DNA from 4 places in the Shewanella seohaensis genome. Region 4 is predicted to be linked to each of the others. Evidence: predicted binding sites of a transcription regulator. Region 4 holds the regulator's gene; each other region holds the start of a gene.
The links. The regulator sigma-54, encoded in region 4, starts transcription at its own class of promoters, with help from an activator protein. The targets are predictions, from matches to a motif close to GTTGGCACGNNNNTNGNNT.
Positions count from the first base shown of each region.

Region 1 (3,479 bases), on a different contig from region 4:
CCTTGGGCGAGTAAGCTGGTAAAAGGTGCGGCATTGGCAACCACTAGGCTGTGGGTTTGCACTGTCATTGGGGCTTGGTCATCTAAAGTCAGCTGCAACTCGAGGTTGGTGTCAGTATTCACTGCGCGCCACAAACCATCGAGGTAGGCGAGTTGGCCGAGAGCATTTTTACGCTCGCGGCTCGCCGACTCAATCATTTGCTGCTCAAACCCAATGCCGACCAGCAGCAACACCAGCCGCTCATTGCAACGCGCCGTGTCTATGGTCTGAGTCTGACCTTGGATAATATTATCAAGGGCTTGGGAGACAGCATTGAGCTTACTGCTTAAACCAAAGAGGGCGTGTGACAGGGCATTGGTGGTGCCTAACGGGATAATGCCTAAGGTGATATCGGTGTCGATAATCTCCGCCGCGACCTCTGTGACTGTGCCATCGCCACCGCAAGCGATGATGATATCGGCGCCCTGAAGCCGTGCTTTTTTCGCTTGGGTTTGGGCGCTAATCTCTGGCGTGGTGAGCGCTAACTGCACTTCAAAATAGCGTTTCAGTTCAGTGCAAATTTGTTCGCCATGGCTCTGCCATTTTCCCGCGCCAGAGACGGGATTGGCGATAATCCAGGCTCGCTTATGCAGTTTGATTTCCCCTTGAGTGTACATCTGCTCCAGCGCTTTAAGTTGCCAGCGATTTAACCTAGCGGTTTTACGAATGCTTTTAATCTGTTGCAGCACCTCCGCAAAACTGAGTTCGGGACGGCGGCATACAAGATAAGCGGCCAGCACCATTACGGAGCGCCCGCGGCCGAGCGCACAGTGGATTAATACCCGCTTTTGGGCGCGTACTTGACGGTGTAACCAGTTAATCGCCTGATTTAATTGGGCGCTAGTTGGCACGCTGTGGTCAAGAATAGGGATATTCAGATAGTCGATATGATCCTCATACAGGGACACATCGAGGCCGTCGAATTCGGCGGTGACATCTAAAATAGCGGTAATGCCATAACGATTCAGTTTAGGTAAATCGGCAGCGCTTAAGCGGCTACCCAAGTACAGATATTTATCAATGGCTTGCATTGAAGGCACGCTATCGCGGCGCCGCGCCCAGAGATTATAGAGTCGGCATCCTAATAAAAATGGAATAAAGCCCCAACGGATATACCAAGGGATGGATCCATCCTGACGTTTTCTAAAAATACTGGCGAGATTAAACCAATAGGCCGAGCCGACAAGGGCGAGGGATAGGCTGCTCCATGCCCAAATAAAGGTGAGAATAGGGGAGTGCCCCGTTACGGCGAAATAGCCAAATAACAGCGCTCCGAACAGGTAGAAATACTTAATGTGGATCCTACTCAGCATTGGCATCTCCTCCATTGATAAGCGGCGAGCCTCAGGGAAACCCACTTTATCGTGACCAATAGCTGTCACGATAAAGTGGTTCGGTGGTACTCAATTGAACTGTGGTTCCCCTGATGGGCTCGTATGCGGGACTCACTACTTGCCGTCATCCGTTCTAGCAGCGGGTATCTTTCGCTTTAACGCCTTCTTTCAGTTCTTCACAGGCATCTTCAATCGCATTGCCGGTATCAGTGATGGCTTCATCGATTTTTTCGCCTGCGTCCTCGGCGTGGTTGTCGCTACAGGCTGACAGTCCAAAGGTTAATAATAAGGCTAAAAATGCAGTGGTAATCATGGTCATAGGTTTCATATCGATTCTCCTTTTATCCAATTTAAGCGCGTGGTGCCTTGCCCTTAAGGGCGTTGACCAGCAGGGAAATCACAAGTAATACAATAAATAGGAAGAAAATAATCTTTGCGATCCCCGCTGCGGCGCCAGCGATCCCCGTAAATCCAAACAGTCCGGCGATAATGGCCACAACCAGAAACATTAAGGTCCAACCTAACATAGCCACCTCCTTTGTCTTATTTCGGTTTTTCTGTCTTCTTTCACTCTGCATGTTTACGTCGAGCGAGCTAGTTGCTGGGTGAGTTGAATTAGCTAGATTACTTCTTACATCCCGTTATCACTCAATCCCGCAATAAACTCACAAAGGGGATATTGCGAGCTTAATGCCAACTTTGATATTTTTAGCTAATCTACTGATTTTTAGCGTAATTATTAAATGCTGTATTGGCGGGAGTATTGGCTGATATAAGCGAGATAGGCAATTTTTACCTGCGATTCGGTAAGAGTTGCAGTGTGATATTTGCGAGAACAGCATAAAAAAGCCGATACCTTTTGAGTATCGGCTTAGATTAAGGTATCGATTGCAAAATTGAGAATACGACTGACAGTACCTTGCGGAAAGTTCTTAGCTCTTGCATCTGCGCTAACGCCAACAGTCGCAATGCAGCTGTGATGTGTCCTATCAAGTCGCGTTTGAATGATATCTGTTAGACATTACGATAATAACTGCACAGGAAATACCATAGAGCGCACTAAGACTTCCATAATGAATTCCTGCTTCAGCGGACGTAATATTCCCAGATACAAAAGACATAGATATTCCAATATAGGCGCTCAAAATCCCCACAGTTGCACCAGCTAGCCCAAACTTACAACCTCGATGACTGGATGCTAAGGTGCTGTCTGCGGTGCTATTAATATCCAGATTACTAACGTTAATATCAAAAGCTGCCGCTAGCGCTCTTTTGGATTCTAAGGAGCCAGAGCCTTCACTCTCTACTCTCTGAATAGTACGAATGCTCAGTCCTGAGATTGTGGCGAGTTGATCTTGGGACCAAGAACGTTCGCTTCGAAGCTTTTTCACTAATTCTTTGTTTATCATTTGTTCCATTTTCTAGTTCCTAATAATGATTGCAGTAGGCGAATCATCATATAGAACCCATGATTTTAGTTATGACAACCTTACGTCAAAGTTACGACAGTAACCCGCCAAGCCGTTTTACGCCGCCAACAGCGGGAAAACATGCGGTTTTCTGCGCTAGGCTAAGGTGATACTGTTTGGCTAAGTGAAAACCTTATAATCAAACTGAAATCCTAATTGATTAATGATGTCTGTGCATTGTGATAGGAACCGCGTTGCTAATGTTGTTGGCTCATACTTGCACATAATATTAATTTTAAACCCTCTCCCACGTGAATCTGGATAGCTTTCAAATACCTCGCCAGACTCGAGAAAAGCCAAGTAGATATTGAAGGAGCAAGAGATGCTTATCATCCCATTCCAAATGATCTGAGATGGTTAGCACGACGACACCTTCATTATCTATTCCAATGGCGTCAATTGAATCTTGATCTTCTATGCTCATAGATATTCAACTCTAATGGATTGCGGCAAATCTCACCTTCAATAATTTGAAGTGGTAAAGCTCAAGATTATGATTTTAGTGTTTATTTTTAGTTGTGATTCATTTCTATCAGAGCCGGTGCATCGGTTCAGTTCTTCGGGTTTTGTATAACGAATTGTTTGTAATGTATTGAATATTAAGGCTCGATAATAAGGATTATTTGAAATAATGTGC
Region 1 covers NZ_JAKILE010000002.1:111,039-114,517, forward strand. Annotated here, with positions in the region: gene L2713_RS02705 (diacylglycerol kinase family protein) at 1-1,352, opposite strand, end outside; gene L2713_RS02710 (hypothetical protein) at 1,507-1,701, opposite strand; gene L2713_RS02715 (DUF1328 domain-containing protein) at 1,724-1,900, opposite strand; gene L2713_RS02720 (helix-turn-helix transcriptional regulator) at 2,363-2,791, opposite strand; partial or broken gene L2713_RS20570 (DUF6572 domain-containing protein) at 2,963-3,266, opposite strand.
Region 1: L2713_RS02715 (DUF1328 domain-containing protein) is a predicted target of sigma-54. The motif match lies at 2,053-2,071, and genes of this name have one in related genera.

Region 2 (3,479 bases), on a different contig from region 4:
TCACACAGGCACCTTGGTCTAGCTTAGTGCTGAAAATTTATATTGGATTACAGACCTTAGGCCTTTCGGCACTGGGGATTACCGCGATTATCGCCTATCAAATTACCCCGCAAGACGTCAAAGTGGTGGTTGAAGGTCACAACATCCCGATGTTGCCCTTAGTCTTAAGCATCATCGCCTTGTTGTTAGTGCAGTATTGGGTAGCCTTTTCCCGCATCACCCATCATTATTTAACCGCAAAGGTAAAAGCGTAAGCTTGTTTATTGCTAAGCCCTTGTTTCTAGCCTAAGTTAACGGCTCCCTAAAAGACCTGATAAAGCCAGCCACTATGACTCATTTATCGCCTAGCGAACTCTCGATTCTCATTGTTGAGCCATCGGAAACCCAGCGCCGCATTATCATCAAGCGTTTACAGCAAGAAGGCATTATCAGCATTCAAAATGCCGCAAGTTTGACCCAAGCAAGGGAGTTGATTGCCCGCCACAAGCCGGATCTCATCGCCAGTGCCATGTATTTTGAAGATGGCACCGCGACCGAGTTTTTAAGCTACCTGCGCACCAACAGCGAATATAAAGACATCCAATTTATGTTGGTTTCGAGCGAATGTCGCCGCGAGCAATTGGAGATTTTCCGCCAGTCTGGCGTAGTCGCGATACTGCCAAAACCTTTTAATGCCGAACACTTAGGCAAGACGCTGAATGCGACCATCGATTTGCTCAGCCACGATGAACTCGACCTAAGTCACTTCGATGTGCATGACGTGCGTGTGCTCGTGGTCGATGACAGCCGCATGGCGCGTAATGTGATTAAACGTACCATTGGCAACCTTGGGATCAAGCAGATCACCGAAGCGGAAGATGGCGCTCAAGCCATTGAGTTAATGCGTAATAATATGTTTGACCTGATCATTACCGATTACAATATGCCCAGTGTTGATGGCCTAGCACTCACTCAATTTATCCGCAATGAAAGTCAGCAATCCCATGTGCCTATCCTCATGGTGTCTTCGGAAGCGAATGATGCTCACCTGAGCAATGTCTCTCAGGCGGGAGTCAATGCCCTGTGCGATAAACCCTTCGAACCCAAATTGGTGAAGCAGCTCTTATATCAACTGCTCGAAGAATAAAACCTAAGTCACGAATGGGGTAAATATTCTGCATTTTTGTTACTTATAGGACACAAGCCCGCAGCAAAGGGCTTTCCAATGGCTAAACCTTGTGGCATGTTAGGCACGCTGACTTAATAAATCTACGGAAAGAAGAGACAATAAAGATGAACAAAACTGAACTTATTGCCAAGATTGCAGAAAATGCCGATATCACTAAAGCTGAAGCAGCACGTGCATTGAAATCTTTCGAAGCAGCTATTACTGAATCAATGAAAAACGGTGACAAGATCTCTATCGTTGGATTTGGCTCTTTTGAAACCTCCACTCGCGCAGCTCGTACTGGCCGTAACCCACAGACAGGTAAAGAAATTCAGATCGCTGAAGCCACTGTGCCTAAGTTTAAAGCGGGTAAAACCTTGCGTGATAGTGTGAACTAATTTGCTCGACATTGATTTTATAAAACGCCTCCTCTGTGAGGCGTTTTTTTGCCCTCACGAAAGCATGAAAGATGATTTTTTGCACAAACACAGTGCGTCCACCGCTCCATTTTTGAGCATTTTAAAACATTTTATTAACACACGTTGTGTAACCAATTGTTTTTAATGATGTTCAAATAATGGCATGTGATTAGCAATTCCCTTATCAGAAAAAACCATGATGCACCAATGTCACCCACTCTGTGGTGGCATGAGTGAATCGATAAATAAGTCAATCGAGGGGATGAGAATGAGAAAATCACTGTACAGCGTTTTGGCATTATCGACGGGATTGTTATTAACGACCAACGCCTTTGCGGCGGTGTCCGGCAATATTGGCGGCACCTCAAACTATCTATGGCGCGGGGTCACTCAAACCAATGATGCGGTCGCCATCCAAGGAGGCATTGACTATAGCCATGACTCCGGATTCTATGCCGGCACTTGGGCCTCAAATGTCGACTTTGGCGACGATACCAGCTATGAGTTGGATCTCTATGCAGGCTACGGCGGCAACATCACCGAAGACCTCAGCTACGATATTGGCTACCTCTACTACGCTTACCCCGATGCCGAAGGCAGCATCGATTTTGGTGAACTGCACGGTGCCATCACCTGGAAATGGTTTGAACTCAGTTATTCCCACGTGATCAACGCCGGTGATGATGTCGCGGCCGAGCCATTAGATAACAAAGATATGAGTTATCTTGCGGCCACTGCATCTTTCCCACTGACGGATAAACTGAGCCTGTCATTGCACTACGGTTATTCTAGCGGCGATGTGGTCGAATCTTGGTTCGATGAGGATAACTACGCAGATTACAACGTCACACTCAGTGCCGATACCAGCATGGGCACTGTCTCATTTATGGTGTCGGATACGGATCTGCAGGGTGATGATGCCAAGGTTGTTTTAGGCTATTCCTACGGCTTTGATTTATAAAATTAAACGCTAAAAAAACGCCGCGATTATCGCGGCGTTTTTGTTAGGCTATCACGGCGCGATTCGATTTACGCGCTAATACCATCTTCTCAATATATTCCACGATAGGCTCAGTCACCGAAATCCCCGTGGTCTGCTCAATGCCTTCAATACCGGGCGCCGAGTTCACCTCTAGGATCAAGGGGCCGCGATTCGATCGTAAAATATCAACCCCCGCCACCACTAATCCCATGGCTTTCACTGCGGCAACCGCCATCTTGCGCTCTTCGGGCGTAATTTTTACTTTCTCGCCGCAGCCGCCTAAGTGCAGGTTAGAGCGAAAATCCCCTTCAGGCCCTTGGCGCTTCATCGAAGCCACGACTTTATCGCCGACCACAAAACAGCGAATATCGCTGCCGTTGGACTCCTTAATATATTCCTGCACCATGATATTGGCTTTCAGCCCTAAAAAGGCTTCAATCACGCTCTCGGCGGCGGTTTTAGTTTCGGCTAACACCACGCCAATCCCTTGGGTGCCTTCCAACAACTTAATCACTAAAGGGGCACCGCCCACCATGTTAATCAAGTCTGGAATATCATTGGGTTTATTGGCAAATCCCGTCACTGGCATGCCGATACCTTTGCGGGAAAGCAATTGCAGCGCGCGTAACTTATCCCGTGAACGTGCGATTGAAATCGAGTCGTTGGCGGCAAACACGCCCATCATTTCAAACTGGCGCACAACGGCACAGCCGTAAAAGGTCACACTGGCGTGGATCCGCGGAATAATGGCATCGAATCCAGTTAACTCTTGGCCTTGATAATGAATGCTCGGCTTGATGGAGTTGATATTCATGTAGCAATTCAAGGTATTAATAACCACGGCTTCATGGCCACGGCTCTCGCAGGCCGCCACTAAACGTCGGGTGGAATACAACTCAGGGAACTGGGATAAGATACCTATTTTCATTGC
Region 2 covers NZ_JAKILE010000010.1:93,631-97,109, reverse strand. Annotated here, with positions in the region: gene L2713_RS13005 (hypothetical protein) at 1-254, shown strand, start outside; gene L2713_RS13000 (response regulator) at 329-1,126, shown strand; gene L2713_RS12995 (HU family DNA-binding protein) at 1,273-1,545, shown strand; gene L2713_RS12990 (TorF family putative porin) at 1,835-2,527, shown strand; gene rimK (30S ribosomal protein S6--L-glutamate ligase) at 2,571-3,476, opposite strand.
Region 2: L2713_RS12990 (TorF family putative porin) is a predicted target of sigma-54. The motif match lies at 1,724-1,742, and genes of this name have one in related genera.

Region 3 (3,479 bases), 200 kb from region 4:
CCATAAATCGGCGCCAGATCCAGCAGCTTAACCTCGGTATCGATAAAGAAGTCCCCGAAGAAACGTGGCACTTCCTTGGTTTCGGGCGCCTGACTAAAGAGGTTACTCAAGGCCTCTAGGCTCTTCTCTTGCCCGAGCACACACAAAATATCCCCAGCTTCTAGGCAGGTACTGCCCGATGGATGCAACAGTGTGTTTTGGCGAAATACCGCCGCAATCCGCGTGCCATCCGGCATAGAGAGACGTTTAAGCGGCTCGCCGATACACCATTTGTTTTCACTCAAATGGTACACAAACACTTCCCACTCGCTGCTCGGGTAAATTTCGACCCCAGAGCGTGAAATAGGTAATGGCTTAGGCGGTAGCTCCACCTTAGCTAAACGCGCCGCCGTGGTGAGCGATGCCCCTTGCACTAACAGTGACACTAACACCACGAAGAATGCCAAGTTAAAGTACAACTGAGCGCCCGGTAATCCCGCCATCATAGGGAATACGGCTAAAATAATCGGCACGGCGCCGCGAAGCCCAACCCAAGAGATAAACCAACGGTCACGACTGCTAAAACTCTTAAAGGGCAGCAAGCTGAGCCAAACGGCTAACGGTCTGGCAAACAGGATCATTCCAAAGGCTAATGCCAAGCCCGGCAGCCAAATATCTAACAAGTCAGACGGTGTGAGCAGCAGCCCTAATACGAGGAACATACCGATTTGACTGACCCAAGTCATGCCATCCAATACGTTTAAGATTGAATGGCGACCACGGGTAGGCTTGTTGCCAAGGAATAGACCGACTAAGTAAATCGACAGGATGCCGCTGCCGCCAAGTTTGTTCGACGCGGCATAAATCATCAGGCCGCCACTAAGCACTAAAATCGAATACAAACCTTCGGCAAGCTTGCTTAAATTCACCAACTTCCACAGCAGCCAACCGCCACCGAGGCCGAGGAAAATCCCCAAGCCAAACTGTTTGATAAAGCTTATCAGCATAAAGCTTGCGGATAGCTCGGCGTCCACATTCGCGAGGATAGCAATCAGGGTTACGGTTAAAAACACCGCCATAGGATCGTTGCTACCCGATTCGATTTCCAGCGTCGCGCCAACACGCTCGTTTAAGCTACGCCCCTTTAATAGTGAGAATACCGCCGCCGCATCGGTGGAGCCGACAATCGCCCCCACCAGCAAACCTTGTAACCAATGTAAGTCAAATAGCCATGCGGCCATTACACCAGTGATACTAGTGGTGATAGCGACGCCGAAGGTCGCCAGTGACAATGCCGGCCAGAGTGCCACCCTAAAGCTTGCGACACGCGTACGCATACCGCCATCGAGCAAGATAATGGCTAAGGCTAAGTTACTGACAAGATAAGCGGTTGAGTAGTCGTCAAATAGAATGCCACCGGGACCATCTTCCCCAGCTAAAATCCCTACTGCGAGGAAAATTAATAAGATAGGGATACCCAAGCGCGAAGACACGGGACTTAACAAAACACTCACAGCGGCAAGCAAGGCACCGATCAGAAAAAAACTATTGATGGAATCTGCATCCACACATGCCTCCTTAAATACAAGAGTGTTTAGTTAAACGATAAAGAAATCACCTAGATTAAAAATGACTCAGTTGAAATTTTTTGTGTTTCTATACTAGCATAAAAAATGCAAATTAATGGAGTTTTAAATATTAAATTTCAAACATCTACATTGAAATCCTCAGTAATAGGCCATTTTGACTAACTTTTATATATAAACCAGTACAAGCAAAAATACCTACTGAACATAACCTAAGCCCCATAAACAAGATAAAATCTTTATTTATCAATACATTTAAAAAACCTATTCCATACAAACTCACCGCATACAGCCTAAATGGTGGGGATAACCATATAAAAATGTACTGTATCTTCCCAATGCCGACTTAAATCCCATTAACTCCGCAATAACTTGAAAGCATAGATAAAATCCCCTTTTTCATTGTGTTATCGACATTCAAGCTCCTAAAGCTGTCATAAAGACAATAATTGTCATATCGACAATAAAAATTCAGTATCAAAAAGACAATACACCATAACACAAAACTTGTATTTTCCTTTATTTTCAACAACAAAAACATTTGGCACGTATTACGCAATAGCAGGTGAAACGTATCAAAATGACGTTGCATCAAGGAGACTTATGAGCAAACAAAAACTCACCGCTATCGCACTATTAGTTGTGCTGATTGCTTCATTCACTGTCCTGCTGAGCATAGGCAGTGAAATTTATCGGGAAAAACCGCCGATACCCAACGCATTTACGGATGTAAATGGTCAGGTTGTGTTTAGCGAAAATGATATCGAACAGGGTCAATTGGTCTGGCGCTCCATGGGCGGCCATCAACTGGGGTCGGTTTGGGGACATGGCTCTTATGTCGCCCCAGATTGGACCGCCGACTGGTTACACAGAGAAGCCGAAGCTTGGCTCGATATTCGCGCAGAGCAGCAATATCAAACGCCGTTCGCCCAATTAAACTCCCAACAAAAAGCCGGGCTTGAGCAGGCATTAAGGGAAGATTTACGCCATAACAGCGTCGAGCCACAGGCCGATGGCACAGTGCTTATTCGCTTGTCTAACACTCGTATCGAAGCGATTAACAGGGTCGAGCAGCATTATCTATCCCTGTTTGGGAGCGATCCAGCGCTTAGTCATCTTCGTGAACAATACGCCATGAAAGAGGGTACAGTGCCCGATCTTGCCCGCCGCGAACAACTCAATGCGTTTCTTTTTTGGGGAGCCTGGGCGGCAATCACTGAACGCCCAGATGCCCCCTATACCTACACCAATAACTGGCCTTTCGATCCCCAGTTAGGCAATACACCGACCTCGGATAATATCGTCTGGTCGATACTCAGTATTGTGACCCTAATTGCGGGGATTGGCGGATTGATCTGGCACCATGCAAGCGGCAAACACGAAAGCCTGCCCAAGCCTTCGGAGCAAGATCCGCTGTTTTTCACTAAACCAACCGCCTCACAAAAAGCCGTTGGCAAATACTTCATCACGGCAATTGGTCTGTTTTTACTGCAAATTTTACTCGGCGGTATCACTGCCCACTATGCGGTAGAAGGCCAAGAATTTTACGGTTTACCGATTTCAGAAATACTGCCCTACTCAGTCACTCGCACCTGGCACACCCAATTAGCGGTATTTTGGATTGCCACGGCCTGGTTAGGTACTGGGTTGTATATTGCTCCCGCCTTATCGGGTTATGAGCCAAAATATCAACGTCTTGGCGTTAACGTACTCTGGGTAGCCTTAGTGGTCGTAGTGCTTGGCTCGATGGCAGGCGAATGGATTGGGGTACAGCAGTATTTTGACCTCGATATGAACTTCCTCTTTGGTCATCAAGGATATGAGTACATAGATCTTGGCCGAGTATGGCAAATCTTACTCCTCGTTGGATTATTGATTTGGCTTGCCTTAGTCACCGCCGCCATCAAACCTGCC
Region 3 covers NZ_JAKILE010000001.1:261,938-265,416, forward strand. Annotated here, with positions in the region: gene L2713_RS01150 (potassium/proton antiporter) at 1-1,547, opposite strand, end outside; gene L2713_RS01155 (nitric-oxide reductase large subunit) at 2,169-3,479, shown strand, end outside.
Region 3: L2713_RS01155 (nitric-oxide reductase large subunit) is a predicted target of sigma-54. The motif match lies at 2,106-2,124, and genes of this name have one in related genera.

Region 4 (3,479 bases):
TTTCATCATGCGTCTTGCGCAATTGCTTCAATATTTGTTTGTCGCTGAGCTTTTCAGCCATGCAGGACAAAGTGCTTAAGTGCTGTTGACATTGGTCAGCAGGCACCAGCAGCGCAAATAAAATGTCGACAGGTTGTTTATCGATAGCATCAAAGGCTATCGGCTCCTCACATTTCACCAATATGGCTATGGGTTGTGTTATATCGGTTAATCGACCATGTGGAATGGCGATGCCGTTACCTATACCTGTGCTCCCCATCTTTTCGCGCGCCACTAGGCTTTCGAAGATCTCTTGAGATGAGAGGGTGGGGTACTGGGCAGCGGCTAAGTCGCTGATAAGTTCCAGTACCTTTTTCTTACTGCCCGGAGTGGCGCAGGTCGTGCATTCCGGCCGCAGTATGGTACGAAGTTCCATTGCTAGTGTTTTGTTAACTTCTCTTTGTGTTTAATAACCTGACGATCAAGCTTGTCTATCAGGACGTCTATGGCAGCATACATATCTGCATGCTCTGAAGTCGCGAAGACTTCACCACCGGTGAGGTTGATTCTCGCTTCGGCAATTTGTTGCATTTTCTCAACATTGAGCACAACGTGCACATTATTGATCTGTTCGAAATGACGTTCAAGTTTTGAAAACTTTTCCTCAACATAAGCCCGTAACGATTCAGTAATCTCGATATGGTGTCCACTCAGGTTTATTTGCATATAAACGTCCTCCGATTTCCACTTTAGGCTATAAACTTTTACGCTGATTGGAAGGGGGAATAAGCATCGCTTCTCGGTACTTCGCAATGGTTCTGCGCGCAACGTTAATTCCCTGTTCTGCCAGAAGCTGTGCCATCTTGCTGTCGCTTAATGGTTTTTTCTGGTTTTCCGCTGCAACCAGTTTCTTAATGAAGGCTCTGATTGCCGTGGATGAGCACTCACCGCCATCATCAGTCCCGACGTGGCTTGAGAAGAAATATTTTAGTTCAAAAAGTCCCTTTGGGGTATGCATGTATTTTTGTGTGGTCACCCGTGAAATGGTGGACTCATGCATTTCTACCGCCTCGGCGATATCGTTCAGGACCATAGGTTTCATGGCTTCTTCACCGTATTCGAAGAAGCCCTGTTGATATTGCACTATGCAGTTTGCCACTTTGAGCAGTGTTTCGTTACGGCTTTCAAGGCTTTTGATAAACCACTTGGCTTCTTGCAGATGCCCGCGGATAAATTGGCTATCGGCTTGGCTTTTGGTGCTGCGTGCCATGGCTGCATATTGCTGATTAACATTGATTTTTGGCATGCAGTCTGGATTTAACTCGACCACCCAGCGACCGTTTTTCTTCGACACCGATACATCGGGGATGACATATTCTTCATCAACAGGGGTGATGAGCAAACCGGGGCGAGGGTTTAAGGTTTGGATCAGCGCTATGCTGTCCCTTAACTCGTCCTCTTTAAGTTTGGTCTTACGCATCAACAACCTAAAGTCGCGGGCAGCGATCAGATCTAAATGATCTTTGATCAACATGCGGGCGTTTTCGAGGTGTGGGGTATCCGGCGAAAAATGGGAGAGTTGGATAAGCAGACATTCGCTTAAATCCCTTGCGGCGACACCAACGGGATCGAAGTGTTGAATACGCTTGAGTACGGCTTCGACTTCATCCAGTTCAATCTCTGGATTGCCCATGGCCTCGAGGATATCTTCAGTACTTTGAGTGAGATAACCTTGATCGTCGATGGCATCAATAATCGCGGTGGCGATGGCTAAGTCGGTTTCAGAGAAGGGCGTGAGGTTTTTCTGCCATTCTAAATGTTCGTACAGGCCTTCACTGGTTTCCCCTTGGAAGGGCATGTCATCTTCACGGCTGGCACCAGAACCTGAGTTTGGCGAGGCGGTAAAGACTTCATCCCAAGTGGTGTCCATGGGCAGTTCTTCGGGCAGAGATTCTTTGGTCAACGACTCGGCAATGTCCACGGTGGAATTGTCTTGTTCCTGTGGTTGGGCCGTCGTTTCGCTAAAGTCGGTATCGGCGATATCTTGCTTACGTTCGGTAGGCGCGTCGAATTGCTCCTCTTCCAGCTCGAGAAGAGGATTAGAGTCTAAGGCTTGCTGGATCTCTTGCTGCAGTTCCAATGACGACAATTGCAACAGACGAATGGCCTGTTGAAGTTGTGGCGTCATGGTTAACTGTTGACCCAGTTTGAGCTGGAGTGACGCTTTCATGTTACCGCTGATCCCTACGTTATTATTTTGAATTTAGGCCGCTTGTTATCATATTGATGGCGCTTACTAAGCCAAAATCCAAGGCTAATTGGCTCTGTTTAAGTAACTATAGCCTGAATTGTTCACCTAAGTACACAGCCCTAACTTGCTGATTGTCTAAGATCTCTGCGGGAGTTCCTTCGGCAATCAGGTTTCCGTGACTAACAATGTAGGCATGTTCACAGACGTCTAAGGTCTCGCGCACATTGTGGTCTGTGATCAGTACCCCAAGGCCTCGGCTCTTGAGTTGTTCGATGATTTTCTTGATATCGATAACCGAAATCGGGTCGACACCGGCGAAGGGTTCATCGAGCAGAATAAACTTAGGATTGGCCGCTAAAGCGCGGGCAATTTCGACACGGCGACGTTCACCGCCCGATAACGACATGCCTTGGCTATCGCGAATATGGGTGATATGGAACTCTTCGAGCAGATGTTCCAGCTCTTCTTCGCGTTGATCGCGATTGAGCTCTTTACGGGTTTGCAGTACCGCCATGATATTGTCGTGCACGCTCAGCTTGCGAAAGATACTGGCTTCCTGTGGCAGGTAACCAATACCTTTGCGGGCGCGCAGGTGCATGGGATCGGCGGTTAAATCATCATCGTCGATAAAGATATGGCCTTTATCGCTTTTGACTAAGCCCACGACCATATAGAAGGTGGTGGTTTTACCCGCGCCGTTTGGGCCGAGTAGGCCGACGACTTGACCCGTTTTCACCGTCAGGCTGACATCTTTCACAACCTGACGACTCTTATAACTCTTAGCGAGATTCTGTGCTTTTAAGGTGATTTGGGTCATTTAGAGTCCTGTTTTTTCACAGGTTTGTCCGCGGGCTGGTTCTTGAGCTCTTCCTGATAGTTGTCAGGTTGAATAATGGTAATCACGCGATCATCACCGCTACCCGTACTCTCAGCGATCAATTTTTGCTGAATAATATCGTAACGGATGAGGTTACCCGTCACTTGGCTACCCGCTTGATCTAGGCTCGCTGAGCCCGTCAAAGTTAGGGTGCGGGTCGCCATTTCGTAGCGAATTTCTTTCGCGCTCGCCGAAGCTGGGCGTCCATCGTCGAGGATCTGGCTATAAGTCGCAGGATTACCGGTTGCCACTAAAATCTTGCTGTTTTCCCCTTCGGCAGAAAATGCACGTAGTTGATCTGCATGGATTTTAATCGAGCCTTGGGTGACTTCAACCGGACCGAAGAAAATGATCTGGTTGTTTTTAATGTCC
Region 4 covers NZ_JAKILE010000001.1:464,947-468,425, reverse strand. Annotated here, with positions in the region: gene ptsN (PTS IIA-like nitrogen regulatory protein PtsN) at 1-415, opposite strand, end outside; gene hpf (ribosome hibernation promoting factor) at 418-705, opposite strand; gene L2713_RS02040 (RNA polymerase factor sigma-54) at 734-2,209, opposite strand; gene lptB (LPS export ABC transporter ATP-binding protein) at 2,316-3,047, opposite strand; gene lptA (lipopolysaccharide transport periplasmic protein LptA) at 3,044-3,479, opposite strand, start outside.